3 regions of the Roseovarius salis genome follow, and region 3 is predicted to be linked to each of the others. Evidence: riboswitches for the same ligand, from Rfam matches in the RefSeq annotation. Region 3 holds a riboswitch; each other region holds the start of a gene.
What was found. A riboswitch is a leader RNA that binds a small molecule or an ion and turns the genes downstream of it on or off. The one in region 3 is predicted to bind cobalamin.

Region 1: another riboswitch for cobalamin. It lies ahead of ACH13J_RS06425 (CbtB domain-containing protein); the one in region 3 lies ahead of cobW (cobalamin biosynthesis protein CobW).
Region 2: another riboswitch for cobalamin. It lies ahead of ACH13J_RS00035 (hypothetical protein); the one in region 3 lies ahead of cobW (cobalamin biosynthesis protein CobW).

The regions. Positions count from the first base shown of each region.
Region 1 covers NZ_JBISDG010000012.1:1,694-6,757, forward strand. Annotated here, with positions in the region: partial or broken gene ACH13J_RS06420 (AAA family ATPase) at 1-446, opposite strand, end outside; cobalamin riboswitch at 723-945, shown strand; gene ACH13J_RS06425 (CbtB domain-containing protein) at 983-1,147, shown strand; gene ACH13J_RS06430 (CbtA family protein) at 1,151-1,843, shown strand; gene ACH13J_RS06435 (hypothetical protein) at 1,904-2,398, shown strand; gene ACH13J_RS06440 (CidA/LrgA family protein) at 2,536-2,895, shown strand; gene ACH13J_RS06445 (LrgB family protein) at 2,892-3,608, shown strand; gene cobO (cob(I)yrinic acid a,c-diamide adenosyltransferase) at 3,625-4,233, shown strand; gene ACH13J_RS06455 (selenium-binding protein SBP56-related protein) at 4,357-5,064, shown strand, end outside.
Region 2 covers NZ_JBISDG010000001.1:3,382-8,445, reverse strand. Annotated here, with positions in the region: gene ACH13J_RS00045 (aldehyde dehydrogenase family protein) at 1-1,377, opposite strand, end outside; gene ACH13J_RS00040 (LysR substrate-binding domain-containing protein) at 1,451-2,335, opposite strand; cobalamin riboswitch at 2,447-2,632, shown strand; gene ACH13J_RS00035 (hypothetical protein) at 2,726-2,992, shown strand; gene ACH13J_RS00030 (ArgE/DapE family deacylase) at 3,003-4,292, opposite strand; gene ACH13J_RS00025 (DUF1127 domain-containing protein) at 4,554-4,775, opposite strand; gene ACH13J_RS00020 (Mrp/NBP35 family ATP-binding protein) at 5,022-5,064, shown strand, end outside.
Region 3 covers NZ_JBISDG010000055.1:1,676-6,739, forward strand. Annotated here, with positions in the region: gene cobN (cobaltochelatase subunit CobN) at 1-2,351, opposite strand, end outside; gene cobW (cobalamin biosynthesis protein CobW) at 2,397-3,455, opposite strand; cobalamin riboswitch at 3,558-3,776, opposite strand; gene ACH13J_RS16660 (hypothetical protein) at 3,837-4,022, opposite strand; gene ACH13J_RS16665 (ABC transporter permease subunit) at 4,252-5,064, opposite strand, start outside.

The DNA of each region.
Region 1 (5,064 bases), on a different contig from region 3:
ATCTGGCCCTGCCGCACCAGCGCGGGCGAGTGCGCACCGGTCGAGGCATCGGCGAAGAGCATCTGCACGTCCCGCGCGCGCACGTCCTTGCCGTTCAGCTTGTAGGCGCTGCCCACGTCGCGGGTGATGCGGCGGACGATCTCGAGGTGGTCGGCATCGTTGAACCCCGCCGGCGCCAGCCGGTCCGTGTTGTCGATATGAACCGCGACCTCGGCATAGTTCCGGGCCGGGCGCGTCGCCGCCCCGGCAAAGATCACATCCTCCATGCCCGAGCCGCGCATCGAGGTGGGCCGGTTCTCTCCCATGACCCAGCGAAGCGCCTCAAGCAGGTTGGACTTGCCGCAGCCATTGGGCCCCACCACGCCCGTCAGGCCCGGCTGGATCAGCAGGTCGGTGGGGTCAACGAAGCTTTTGAAGCCTGTCAGCCTGAGCTTGGAAAACTGCACGGCGTGCCCTCTCGGTCGGTCTGGCGCCGGTGATTCCGGTCTTGGGTCGCCATCAGATGCGCTCAGGCGCAACCTGTCAACGGCAAACCCCACCATGTGGCTTGCAGCTGACGGTTATCCACAAGATATTGCCGCCGCACCGCGGATGCGCAAGGCGCCGCGCGTGATGCCGGTCAGCGTCGGGGATCGGGAAACAAACCGCGGCAGCCACGCGGCCATGCCGCCACTGTAACACCGGGCGTCGGAATCTGCCTTGACGCAACGGCGCGCCCGCTTCATACCGAGACATGCAAGGGTCCCGTATCGGGTGCGACGCATCCGGGGACGAAATGGGAATGACGTGCCGGCGGACCCAAACAGGGCGCCCATGCGTCAGCCGCCCCCGCGACTGTGAGCGGCGAGCCCCTGCCAAGATGCCACTGGGCGCTCATGCCCGGGAAGGCGGCAGACAAGGCGACGACCCGCGAGCCAGGAGACCAGCCTTTGCGCGATGGCATCCAGCCCCGGGTGTGGGGCGCGAAAAGAGAGTAGAAGACATGACCGCACTGGTTCAATCGGCATCCAAATCCGCAATTCTTCCGGTCCTGACCGCCCTCGGGCTTGGGCTCGGCATCCTCTCCGTCGCCGGGCATGTGCAGGCGGCCGCGCTGCACGATTCCGCCCATGACGTGCGCCACGCGACCGGCTTTCCCTGCCACTGATCCATGCTCCAGAGAATCCTGACCAGCGCGCTGCTCGCTGGCTTCTGCGCGGGCCTGATAGCGGCCGCGTTGCAGTTCGCTTTCGTGCAGCCGGTGCTACTGCACGCCGAACTCTATGAATCCGGCGAACTCGTTCATTTCGGCGGCGATGCCGTCAGCGCCGACCCGGACCTTCCGGGGTTCAGCCCCGTTCGCGACGGGCTGAGCGTGCTGTTTTCTGCGCTGATCTACGTGGGTTATGCGCTGATGCTTGTCGCGGTGATGGCACTGGCCGCGGACCGGGGTGTGCGGATCGACGCCCGCACCGGGCTTGTCTGGGGGATTGCGGGGTTTGCCGCGTTCCACCTTGCGCCCGCCGTCTCCTTGCCCCCCGAGGTGCCGGGCGTGGCCGCGGGCGACATCGGTGCACGGCAAGTCTGGTGGTGGTCCACCGTGGCGGCCACGGCTGCGGGGTTGGGGCTGATCGGTTTCGGCCGGAGCTGGGCAGCATGGGGCGCGGCAGCAGTCCTGATCGTTGCGCCGCACGCGGTCGGCGCCCCGCATCCCGACAGCTTTGCCGGCCCGGTCCCGCCCGAGATCGCCGCGCTGTTCGCCAGCCGCGCGCTTGGCGTCGGCTTGGCCGTGTGGGTCGTTCTGGGCGCACTCGCCGGGTATTTCTGGCAGCGCGAGGCGACCCAGGCCCCGGCTGCGGCCTGAGCCACCAAGCCAGGCACGGGCGGTCCGTGTGCCGCCCGCGCCGCGCAGGAGGAGCACGTGATGCCCCGACACTTCGTCTTTCTCATCATCGGTTTGTTTTTCGGCGCCGGTCTCGGATTCATGGTCGCCGCCACGACGGGCGCAACGGTCGAGGGGCATGCGCATGGCAACGATGCCGTGCACGATCATGCCGCCCACGACCATGGCGACGGCGACCAAGACCATTCGAAAATGACCGAGGTCGCGGGGCCCGCGCCCGGGCTTGAAATCGTGGTGCACCCCGACGGACCACGGAGCCGGAACCTCGAGATCGCGACCGAGAACTTCACCTTCGCCCCCAGGTCGGTGAACGGCCCGCACGTGCCCGGCGAAGGTCACGCCCATGTCTACCTCAACGGTGTCAAGATCGCCCGCGCCTATGCCCGCTGGTTTCACCTGTCGGCGCTGCCCAAGGGCGAGCACCAACTCCGCGTGACACTCAATGCAAACGATCACGGCCAACTGACCGTGAACGGCACCGCCGTCGAGGCGACCACGACATTTTCAATCGAGTAACTCAGCCGCGACCGCAACGGCCCAGCCGCCACGCTTTGCGAGGCTCCCCTCGCCGGGTGCGCCCGGGACCGACGCGGCCCTTTTCTTTCGCCCAACAGGCCATATGATCGCCCCGCACGAACGGTCCGGAGGCTGCCATGATACTCAACATCGCGATCATACTCGCGGCGCAGCTGGCCGGCGAGGTTCTGGCCCGCGCGCTGGCCCTGCCCATCCCCGGGCCCGTGATCGGCATGGCGCTGCTGTTGGCGGGGTTCATCGCCAGCCGGAAGCTCGCCGACCGCATCCTGCCGACCTCGCAGGGCATACTCGCCCATCTGTCACTGCTTTTCGTGCCCGCTGGCGTCGGCGTCATCAGCCACGCCGAGGCGCTCGGCGAGTCCGGGCCGGCACTGCTGCTTGCACTGGTGGCCAGCACGGTGCTCGCACTTGTGACCGGCGCGCTCACCTTCGTCTGGCTGGCCCGGCTCACGGGCAACGCGGAGAAGACCGAATGACGGACCTGCCCGACATCTGGTCCTATCTGCGCGAGGGGCCGCTTATCTGGCTGACGGCGACGCTGGCGGCCTACCTCGTCGGCGACACGGCGTTCCGCGCGGCGGGGCGCAACCCGCTGGTCAACCCGGTCCTGGTGGCCATGGCTCTTCTCGCCGCGGTGCTATGGGCCACGGAAACACCCTACGCGACCTATTTCGAAGGCGCGCAGTTCGTTCATTTCATGCTGGGCCCGGCAACGGTGGCTCTGGCGGGGCCGCTTTACACCAACCTGCACCATGTCCGCCGCACGCTGCTGCCGATGGCCGGCGCGCTGGCGGTGGGGTCGGTCACGGCGGTGGTCTCGGCGCTATGGATCGCGCGAGCCCTCGGGGTGGAGGGGGCCGCGCTGGCCTCGCTCGCACCCAAGTCGACCACGGCGCCGGTCGCCATCGGGATCGCCGAACAGCTTGGCGGCCTGCCCACCCTGACGGCGGCGCTGGTGATCCTGACGGGGATCATCGGCGCGGTGATCGTGACGCCGCTGATGAACGGTCTGCGCGTCACCGACTGGCGCGCGCGGGGCTTTTCGGTCGGCGTCGCCGCCCATGGCATCGGCACCGCCCGGGCCTTTCAGGTGAACGAGACCGCGGGCGCCTTCGCAGGGATCGGCATGGGGCTCAACGCCTTGCTGACCGCCATCATCGCGCCTTATGTACTGGCACTGTTCCAATGAAGGGGAGGCGCGCCAGATGAGCGACGACAGCGAACGCCACGCGGCAAAGATGGCCAAGAAGAAGGCCGCGCGCGACCGCATCATGTCCACCAAGACCGAGGAAAAGGGCCTGATCATCGTCCACACCGGCAAGGGCAAGGGCAAGTCATCCGCCGCCTTCGGCATGATATTCCGCTGTATCGCCCACGGCATGCAGTGCGCCGTCGTCCAGTTCATCAAGGGCGGCATGAGCACCGGAGAACGCGACCTGATCACCCAAAGGTTCCCGGATGTCTGCGCGTTTCACACCATGGGCGAGGGATTCACCTGGGAGACGCAGGACCGCGCCCGCGACATCGAGATGGCACAGGCGGCATGGGAGACCGCCAAGAACCTGATCCGGGACGACTCGAACCGGATGGTCCTGCTCGACGAGATCAACATCGCGCTGCGCTACGACTATATCGACATCGCCGAGGTGGTCCAGTTCCTCGCGGAGGAAAAGCCGCACATGACCCATGTCGTCCTGACCGGGCGGAACGCCAAGGACGATCTCGTGGAGATCGCCGACCTGGTCACGGAGATGGAGATGATCAAGCACCCGTTCCGCTCGGGCGTGAAGGCGCAACTCGGGGTGGAGTACTGACCGCCCCCGGCGGCCGACCAAGGCAGATTTCCGTTTCCTGAATCCGCATTGCATGTCAACATCCCCAAAGGCTCAGGGCCGGGACAAGCCCGCGGCCCACGCCTGACAGGGAGGAAATGCAAAATGAATTTGAGACCGGATCCGACATTCTACCCCACCCCCAAGATCGCGATGGACGCACCGGCCGAGAAGCTCGCCTTCACGCTGATGCTCAGCCCGGACGGGTCGCAGCCCGACGGGCTTGCCATCATCGACGTCGACCCGGGGTCGAAAAACTATGGCGACATCGTCCACAAGGTCATCATGCCGAACAAGGGTGACGAGTTTCACCATTTCGGCTGGAACGCCTGTTCGTCGTCGCTGTCACCTCTCTCGGGGCACGCGTTCCTGGAACGGCGGTACCTCATCATTCCCGGCATCCGGTCGTCGCGCATTTACGTGATCGACGTCAAGGAGCCGCTGGAGGCCAAGATCCACAAGATCATCGAGCCCGAGGAGGTGTTCGCCAAGACCGGCTATTCCCGCCCGCACACCATCCATTGCGGACCGGAGGGGATATACGTGTCCACCCTTGGCGGAGGTGGCGAGGATGGCACCGACGGCCCGCCGGGAATATTCATCATGGATTGCGAGAGCTTCGAGATCCTCGGCCGGTACGAGATGGACCGCGGCCAGCAGGAGAAACACTACGATTTCTGGTGGAACCTGCCGCGCGACTACATGGTCAGTTCCGAATGGGGCCTGCCGCCGCAGTTCGAGAACGGACTCGTCCCCGAGGACCTGCTGTCCAACAAGTATGGCCACAAGATCCATTTCTGGAACCTGCGCGAG
Region 2 (5,064 bases), on a different contig from region 3:
ACGCGGGCCGTAGGAACTCATGCCGCGGCCGCCGAAGGGGACGTGGTAGTCGGTGCCGGCGGTGGGCAGGTTGACGGTGACAACCCCGGTCTGGGCGTTGCGGCGGAAATGGGTGGCGCGGGCAAGATCGCGCGTGACGATGCCTGAGGTCAGGCCGAACTCGGTGTCGTTAACGGTGGCCAGCGCCTCCTCGTAGCCGGAGACGCGGATGACGGCGGCCAGGGGGGCGAACATCTCTTCGCGGTTTATCGCCATATCGTTGCGGCTGTTCAGGAAGACGCCGGGCGACATGTAATACCCTTCGGTTTCCATGTTGAGCCGCGCCCCGCCGCAGGCGAGCTCGGCCCCCTCGGACTTGCCCAGCGCGACGTAGTCGAGGTTTTCCTGCAATTGCTGTTGGCTGACCACCGGCCCCATCTGGGTGCCCTCGGCGAGCGCGTTGCCCACCTTCATCGCCTGCGCCCCGGCGACGAGCTTGTCCACGAAGGCATCGTGCACCCTGTCATGCACGATGAGGCGCGAGGAGGCGGTGCATTTCTGTCCCGTGCCGCCGAAGGCGCCGCCGAGCGCCAGTGTCACGGCGAGATCGAGATCGGCGTCGTCCATCACGGCAAGCGCGTTCTTTGAGCCCATCTCCATCTGCAGCTTGGTGAAATTCTGCACCGCCGCGGCGGCGATGCCGCGCCCCACGGGAACGGAGCCGGTGAAGGAGATGGCATCGATCTCACGGCTTTCAACCAGCCGCTGGCCCACGTCGCGGCCCGCGCCCATGACAAGGTTGAACAGCCCGTCGGGGATGTCCTGCCGGCTGATGATCTCGGTCAGCGCCACGGCAAGGGCGGGGGTGAGGTTGGCCGGTTTCCAGATGACGGCGTTGCCGAAGGCAAGCGCCGGGGCGATCTTCCAGCTGGCCGTCGCGATGGGAAAGTTCCACGGGGAAATGACGGCGACGGTGCCCACCGGCTCGCGCCGGATATCGACCTCGATGTCGGGGCGGACGCTGTCGGCGTTCTCGCCCAGCTGTCGCAGGGTTTCATGGGCGTAGTAGGTAAAGAACTGGCCGGCGCGGTAGACTTCGCCCTTGCCCTCGGCAAAGGGCTTGCCCTCCTCGCGCGACAGCAGCGTGCCCAGCTCCTCGGCCCGGGCCATCAATTCCGTGCCGATGGCCATGAGCACGGATTGCTTGTGCTCCATGCCCCGGGCAGCCCATTGCGCCTGCGCGTCCTTGGCGGCGGCGATCGCCGCGTCCAGCTGGTCCGGCGCGGCCTGTGCGTAGAGGCCGACGAGGTCGGACAGGTCCGAGGGGTTGCGGTTCTCGATCTCGTCCTGTCCGGCAACCCATTGACCGGCGATAAAGTTGTGGTGGCTGTCTGTCATTTCATCCTGCCGTTGTGTGGGGCGTTGCCGCGATATGGGCATGGATGCGATTTCAGATCAAATGCAAAATACTTTAGGAAATTTCACCCGGGCTTAATCGCGCAGCGCGGATACAGGCCGCCATTTCGCGGGTCACGGGTGTCTGCAGCGCGGCAGGTGGCGTGAAAAGGAACACCTCGCGGCGGGCCGCGCTGTCGCGCAGCGGCAGGAACCTCAAATCCGCGAAATCGGGCAGCACGGCCAGCTCGGGCAGGACCGTGATGCCCAGCCCCGCGCGCACGAGGCCCAGGATCGAGCCGGTATTGGCCACGCTCAGCCGGGCGGCCTCCAGTATCGGCTGGAACGCCGCGTCGCGGATCTGGGCACAAAGGCCGTTGGCGATGAAATCGATGCCGCGCAGGTCGGCCCATGTCAGGTCGTCCCAGTCGCCGGCGAGGGGGTGATCCGCCCGGCAGACGGCGCCGAACCGGTCGGAAAAGAGCGGCGCCCTGTCGAAGCCTGGAACCTCGCCGAGGCTGGCCAGCGCGATATCGGCGCGTTCGGCCAGCAGTTCCTGCTCGATCGTCGCGGAGTCGTTGTCGCGCATGTCGATCCGCACGCCGGGATGGCCGTGCATGTAGCGCCGCAGGATGGGCGGCATGACGACCTGCGCGATGGATGGCGTGGCGATCACCCGGACATGCCCGCGCTCGGCCCGGGCCAGCCCCTCGATCGCCGCCACGGTTCGTTCGAAATGGTCCAACTCGCGCGTGGCCTCGCGGTAGATCTGTTCGCCCAGCACGGTAAGCCGTGACTTGCGGCCCGTCTCGAACAGCGGCGCGCCGACATTGTCCTCGAATTGTCGCAGCATCATCGAGATGGCCGATGGGGTCCGCCCGAGCGCATCGGCCGCGTCGGCGAGAGTTCCGTGTTCGGCCACGGCGCGGAAACAGCGGAGCATCTCGATCTTGATGGCCAATTCCGGATATCCCCTCGGCAGCCGCGTTGCATGAGGCTGTGCCGAATTCCGCCACGGTGCAAGACCCCATGCGCCCGGCGCGATGCAGTCTTGTGCGACGTGCTTATCGGTGACACACTGAGCGCTCGAGGTGCCGCCCCGACGGGCGGAGAATTGGGAAGCCGGTGAAATTCCGGCGCTGCCCCCGCAACGGTAAGTCAGGGGGATATGGGCGAAACGCCACTGGACGGCATGTCCGGGAAGGTGCCCGTATCCGGACCCGCAAGCCCGGAAACCAGCCTCGGAAAACCGTCGAGCTGCGGAGGGCGGCGCGGGCGTGTGGCCTCCGGCACATGTCTCTGCCTTGCTCCGCCCCAATACGGCCCGGGGTGCGGCCGTGGGAGAGAGAAGATGACCGCCACGCGCATACTGCACGGGCTGGAGCGCAGTGCAGCCAAGGGAGACGAGGCCGACGGCATCGCGCGGCTTTGGTTCCTGGAATGGGTTTTCGGACTGGACGGAGAGGCGACACCGGCCGAGGCGCGCGCCGCGCTGGCCAGCCGGGCCGCGCAGAACGCCGAAAGCGCGGCCGCCTGTGCATTCGTCCGTTTCCTGCGGCAGGCGGCGCAGCCGGTGGCGCCGGAGATGCGGCGCCGACGTCGCCGGGCCATTCACTGAACCGCCGCGCTCAGGCGTCCCGCAGGCCGCACCATTCCGCGATGAACAGCGCGATCACCCCCGTGCAGGCGGTGAGCGAGTCCATGTGGACACGTTCGTCGAACCCGTGAATGTTTTCCGCGACGGGGCCGAAACAGAGGCTCGGTATGCCGTGGTAGAGGCCGTAGAACCGGGTATCGGTGAGGGCGGTCATCAGGCGGTCCTCGGGGCCGGGCGTGTCGAACACCGTCTGGTAGGCCGATGACAGGGCTGCCTCGGGCCCGGCGGCGTTTTCCAGCACGTAGCCGTCGGCCTGAAAGCCGTTCCATGTGATCTCGGGCGGGTTCGAGCGAAGGAACGGATGGGTTTCCGCGGCCTGCTGCACCGTCTCGGCGATGCGCGTCTTGGCCTCGGCGACCGGCGTTCCGGGCAGCAGGCCCATCCGGCATTCGACCTCGCACCAGGCGGGCACGCTGGAGGCCCAGTCGCCGCCCCGTATGGTGCCCGCGTTGAAATTGAGAGGATGGTGCGCGTCGGCGTAAACCGGGTGGCGTACGGCCTCGGTATTCCAGTCGTCCGCCATGCGCTGGAGCGCATCGAGCAGGTGATAGGCGGCCATGATCGCGTTGCTGCCGCTCCCCGCCTCGGCAACGTGGACCGGCCGCCCCCGCACCCGAAGCCGGAACCAGACGACGCCCACCTGTGCACGGACGAGCGTGTGGCCGGTCGGCTCGGGGATCAGGACACAATCGGCCCGGTAGCCGCGGGCCAGCGTGGCCAGGGCGCCAAGGCCGGTGCTCTCTTCCTCGACCACGGATTGATAGTGCAGCCGCCCGTCGGGTTCGAACCCGGCCTGACGGATCGCATCGACCGCGAAGAGCGCGGCGGCCTTGCCGGCCTTCATGTCCCCGGCGCCTCGGCCGTGCATCCATCCGTCACGGATTTCAGGCTGATAGGGCGGGGTGGTCCACATTTCCCCGGGGCCTTCGGGCACGACATCGACGTGCCCTTGCAGGATGAGCGACCGCCCCGATGGGTGCTCGGGCGACAGCGTGCCGGTGACGGAGCGGATCTCGGCGACCTCGCCCGCAGCATCGCAGAACCCCGGTTGATCCGACAGCGCGGCCACCGGAACGGTCCAGTCGTCCACGTCCCAGCCCCGTGCCGATAGGGCGGCGGACATGTGGTCCAGCGCGCCGTCCTCGGCGTGCCGGCGGCTGGCGATGCGCGTCAGTTCCCCGAGGAATTCCGCCCGCTCGGTGCGGCCGGCCTCGACGGCATCGAGGATCGCGCGAACGGCGGTTGCTGGTATGCCGGACATTCCGGTGCTCCTTGCCCTTTCGCGGCAGAGGAGCAGCGCGTGCGTCAAACGTCAACCGGCAGACAAAAAACGGCGGCGCCCGGGAGGAGGAGAGGCGCCGCCGTTCCTTGACGTCTGACCCCAGGGAGGAGGAGAGGGGCCGAACGTTCCGTCGGGCCGATGGCCCGGGTTGTTATGGCGGCGGCCCCAGGGAGGAGGAGAGAGGCCGCCGCCGTTGACAGGCGTTCCAGGGAGGAGGAGGGAACACCTGAACTCTTCGTGTTACCGCCCGTATACCGCCTCGCGCGCTGTCCGCTTCAGCTCCGCGCGGCGCAGGCCGAGGTCAGCCAGCTGGGTCGCGTCGAGGCGGGACAATTCGCGTAGCGTGGCGCGATACCACATGTAATCGTGCACGGCCTGCGTCGCATGATACACGCGCGAGCTGATCTCCAGCGCCATGGCCGAGGGGGCAATGCTCCTGCGGTTTGCGGTGGCCATGTTCATTCCGGTTTTCCTTTCGCGTGTGCTGCACGCGCAGCGTGCTTTCGCTTCGTTTCGTTGATCATAAGAATAAGCCTATGCTGCGAGCGCACAATCCCCTGCGACAACATTGCTGCTATGCAGCAAATGCATAAGCTTCACTGACCTAAAATCGGGCATCCCGCCGTTATTTTCGGCGCGTCATGACGGCCCCTTGCGCATGGGGAAATTTCTGCCACCTCTTGCGGCAGGACTGATGGGAGAACGGGCATGACGGAAATTCGTGAAGCCATCCTTGAGCGGCTCAGGCAGC
Region 3 (5,064 bases):
CGGCGTACAAGGTCCTCGGCCAGCCGCGTGCCCTGCGCGTGGGCGGCTCGGGTGGGCACGGCGCGCGGGTCGGTGGTGAAGAGGTTGCGCCCCGTCGGCAGCACGTCCGTTCGCCCGCGATAGGGCGAACCCGAGGGGCCGGCGGCGATGCGCCGCCCGTCGAGCGCGTCCAGCAGCGACGTCCGCTCGCCCCGCAGGGAATCGCCGGTGGCGAAGGGCGCCGCATCCACCATGTCTGCCCGGGCGCGCGCCCAGACATGCAGCCCCTCGCCGAACTGGCTCTCCTTGACGTCGCAGACGAAGCGGTCGATCCGGGTGATCGCCTCGGCGCTGCAGGCGGCGCGGTCGAGGCCCAGGTCATCCTCCACCCCGAGCGATTGCGCCTCCGTGCGGATGTCTGATTGAAGCCGGTCGCGGCGGCGCGGATCGAGCCCGTCGGCGTTGGAGAACTCGTCGAGCAGCGCCTCCAGCCGCGCCAGCCGGTCCGGCGTGCCGCTGCGGCGCATCGGCGGCGGAATATGGCCGAGCGTGACCGCCCCGATCCGGCGCTTGGCCTGCGCGGCCTCGCCGGGGTCATTGACGATGAAGGGATAGATGACCGGCAGGCTGCCGGTCAGCACCTCGGGCCAGCACGTCCCTGACAGGGCCACCGACTTGCCCGGCAGCCATTCCAGCGTGCCGTGCGCCCCGACATGCACCAGCGCGTCCACCCGCCCCCCGAGCCAGAGATAGAAGGCCACATAGGCGTGCCGGGGCGTGCGCGACAGGTCGTGATAGTCGTCCTCGCGCGTCTGTGCCATGCCGCGCTCGGGCTGCAGGGCCACGATCGCGTTGCCCAGTGCCAGCGCGGCGAAACGGAACGCGCCGTCGATACAGTCGGGGTCATCCTCCGGCCGGCCCCATGTGCGGGTCAACGCATCGCGCAGCGCCCGCGGGAGCGATTCCAGCGCCGCCTTGTAGGCGGCCACGTCCCATGTCGTCTCCCGCGCGAGCAGCGCCTGTTCCAGCGCCGCCGGGGCGTCGTCCACCCTGTACCCGGCCTGCCGCAGGTCATCGAGGATGGCCCGGGCCGAGGCCGGCGCATCGAGCCCCACCGCGTGCCCCATGTTCCAGTCCTTGCCGGGATAGGTGGACATCACCAGCGCCACGCGCCGCGCTGCCGCCGGCGTGCCGGCAAGCCGCAGCCAGCCATCGATCCGTGCCGCCGCGGCCGCGACGCGGTCGGCCTCGGGGCGATGCGCCGTGCGGGCGAACTGCAGGTGCGGGTCGGGCGCCTGCCGGTCCTTGAACGACACGACCCCGGCCATGATCCGCCCGTCCACCTCCGGCAGCACCACGTGCATCGCCAGATCTGCGGGCGACAGGCCGCGCTCGGCCTCGGCCCAGGCGTCCCGCCCGGCCGTGGACAGCGCCACCTGGAAAACCGGCACCTCCGCCGCGTCCAGCGGCGATGTGCCCGCGTCGCCCTTGCCCGAGAAGGCGGTGGCGTTGACGATCGCCGCGGGCGCGTGCGCGGCCACCTGCCGGCGCAGCCAGCCCGCCGCGTCCGGCGCCTTGAGCGAGGGCGCAAACAGCGCCGCGGTGTCATATCCCTTGTCACGCAAGGCCCCCATCAGCGCCTCGACGGGCCCGAGATCCGCCGAGACGAGGTAGGAGCGGTAGAAGACCACCAGAACCCGGGGTGTCTTCTGGCCTGAAATATCCTCGGGGGGGCTCGGCGCAGCCGAGCGGGGGGCAGACAGCCCCCCTCTGCCGCCGGACATGACCGCCACGGCCGGGCAGCACACCCCGTCTTCCGGCGTCCATGCGCCCACCGGTGGCAACGCCTTGGCCCCGCGCACCGGCCCGGCATAGAGCCCCGCGGCCAGCGCCATCTGCGACAATGCTGACTGCGCGGCCACCACGCCACCTGTATCGCACAGGTGCTGCAGCCGCCGCAGGGTCGACCGCGGCACCGTGGAATACGCGTCGAGCTGGGGGTCGTCCCGGCCGTCCGCGGGCAGCACGGCGAGGGCAATGCCCCGCGCCTCGGACAGCGCGCGGACCTGTTCCAGCCCGTAAGCCCAGTAGGGCACGCCGCCGATCAGCCGGATCAGGATGCCGCGGGCACCCGCAAGCGTCTGCTCGACGTATGTGTCCACGGACAAGGGGTGCTTGAGCGCCGCGAGGTTGGCCAGCCGAAGGCCGGGCAGCCGCCCCTGCACCCCGCCGCCGCGATGCCACGCGTCGGCGAACGCACCGAGATCGCTGTCCGAGAACGACAGCACGACGAGATCCGCAGGGTCCTGTCCGAGGTCTACGGGGGTCTCCGTCTCGTCGAGCCCGTGGCTTTCGCGAAAGATGACGTGCATGGCGGGCGGTCCGTGCGGATGGCGGGGCGTGGCCCCGGCGCGGTGTTACTCTGCGGGCTGGCCGGCCAGCGCGCCAAAGGCCGCGTGGATCGTCTCCGGCCGGATGTCGTCATGTTCGGCAATGACCACGAGGCGCCCCTGCCGCGGCTCACCGGGCTTCCAGGGGCGGTCGTACTGGTGGCGTACGCGCGGGCCGACCGCCTGCACCAGCAGGCGCATGGGCCGCCCCGCGACCGAGGCGTGGCCCTTCACCCGCAGGATGTTGTGGTCGCGCGCCAGCCGCTCGATCGCGCCGACCAGATCGGCGGGGTCGGCCAGCTCGGGCAAATCCACGACGATGGAGTCGAAATCCTCGTGATCGTGGTCATGGGGTTCGTCATGGTGCGAGGGGCGGGCGGCCATGTCGTCCTCGGCGGCGGCCTCCAGCCCGAGGATCACGCGCGGGTCGATGACGCCCTCGGCGACCTCGACCACGGGCAGGGGGCGCGGGGCCTGGGCGGCCACGGCCTGCTTGGCCTTGGCCACGCCTTCTGGTCCGGCAAGGTCGGGCTTGGTCAGCAGCACGATGTCGGCACAGGCGATCTGGTCCTCGAAAACCTCCGAGAGGGGCGTTTCGTGGTCGAGGCTGTCATCGGCGGCGCGCTGCGCGTCCACCGCGGCCACGTCGGGTGCGAAGCGGCCCGCGGCCACGGCCTCGGCGTCGGCCAGCGCGATCACCCCGTCCACGGTGATGCGCGAACGGATGTCGGGCCAGTCGAACGCCTTGAGCAGCGGTTTCGGCAACGCCAGGCCAGAGGTTTCGATCAGGATGTGGTCCGGGCGCGGGTCCAGCGCCATCAGCGACTCGATCGTGGGAATGAAGTCATCGGCCACGGTGCAGCAGATGCAGCCATTGGCCAGTTCCATGATGTTCTCGGCCGGACAGTCGGGGATGGCGCACCCCTTGAGGATCTCGCCGTCGACGCCCACGTCGCCGAACTCGTTGACCACCACGGCCAGCCGTCGGCCGCCGGGGTTTTCCATGAGGTTGCGGATCAGGGTCGTCTTGCCGGAGCCGAGAAAACCGGTGATCACGGTGACGGGCAGTTTGGCGAGGTCGGGCATCGGTCAGCCTCCGGTGCGTATGCTGTGTCAGGGACGGGGCGGCAAACCGGGCAGGGCCCCCTTGGGCGGGCCAACATCCCGACCCCGGCACACCCCGTCCGGCGAGTCGTCATGTCGCTGGCAGGTCTCCCGGCTTGCGGATCCCGGCCGCCTTGGGTGGCGGCCAACGGTCGCCCGGCCTTCCCGACCCGTTGGGCCAGTGGCGCTGCGGACGGCCTCTCCGGTCACGGTCGCGGGGGCGGCTGTGCTTGACCCGGGAGGCCGGGCTGGCACATTCCCTCTTCGCCTGTCTGGACAGGAACCAGCACAAATCTAATGATCCCGAAGGGCGGTGTTTGTCAAGCGACAGTGGCACGCGCGCCGGTGCCATTCGTCATGCCGTCAGTCGGCGCCGCTGTCGTGGACAGTGACCCCGTCCATTACCCGGCTGCCGAGATCGATCACGCCCATCTGGGCCGCGCTGACACTTGAGACCCCGAGTACCACGACCGCCGCCGTCAGCGTGACCCAGTCGACGCTGGCAGCGCCGGACGCGTCTCGGGTGAAAAGGCAGATCAGCTTGGTCATGGTCGGAACGCTCCGGCGTTTACAGGCACGGGCCGGCCATGGCCGTCCCGGCGCGGACAAGGGTTCGGTGGGATTGCGGCGATATTGTGACCCTGTCCGGGATTGCCGTGCATTTCGTTCAACCATGGCGGTATTGTCCCGCACAGGCCGTCAATCAGCTCGCCTGGCCGGATTGGCCATGACACGGAAACACGCGGTATGGGGCCGAACGCCCGATTCGGTTGCGCGTCTATTTCTCGGGGATCAGTCCACGCGGGCTGAAGCGCAGGACGAGGATCAGGATCAGCCCCATGGTCAGCAGCCGCATGTGTGCCGCGCTGTCCAGCAGGTGCGCCTTGAGCGCGCTGCCCTCGGCCATCGGCGCGGTCACCACGCTCATCAGCCAGTGGCCGACCGGTTCGACCTGCACCCAGCAGAACCAGATCAGAAAGCCCCCGAGCACGGCGCCGAAATTGTTGCCCGACCCGCCCACGATCACCATCACCCAGATCAGGAAGGTGAAGCGCAGCGGCTGGTAGGCGGTGGGGATGAGCTGGCCGTCGAGCGTCGTCATCATCGCCCCGGCGATACCGCAACATGCCGAGCCAAGGATGAATACCTGCAGGTGGCGCCGGGTGACATCCTTGCCCATCGCCTCGGACGCCGTTTCGTTGTCACGGATCGCACGCATCATCCGGCCCCACGGGCTGTTGAGCGCCAGCTGCGCCAGCACGAGAATGATAACGAGCGCGACGGCAAAAAGCGCGGCGTAGCTGAGCTTGATATACAGCGAAGAGGCCGTGACCGGGTCAAGGCCGAGACCCGCGGCCGTCTCGACGAAGCCGGGGTCGTTCTGCAGGTCGCGCTCGTAGGGCACGGGCCGCGGCAGTCCCGAAACGTTCTTGACGCCGCGCGACAGCCAATCCTCGTTCTTGAGAACGGCGAGAATGATTTCCGCGATGCCGAGCGTGGCAATGGCGAGGTAGTCGGAACGCAGGCCGAGCGCGGCCTTGCCGATGATCCATGCGGCACCGGCCGCCAGCAATCCGCCCACCGGCCATGA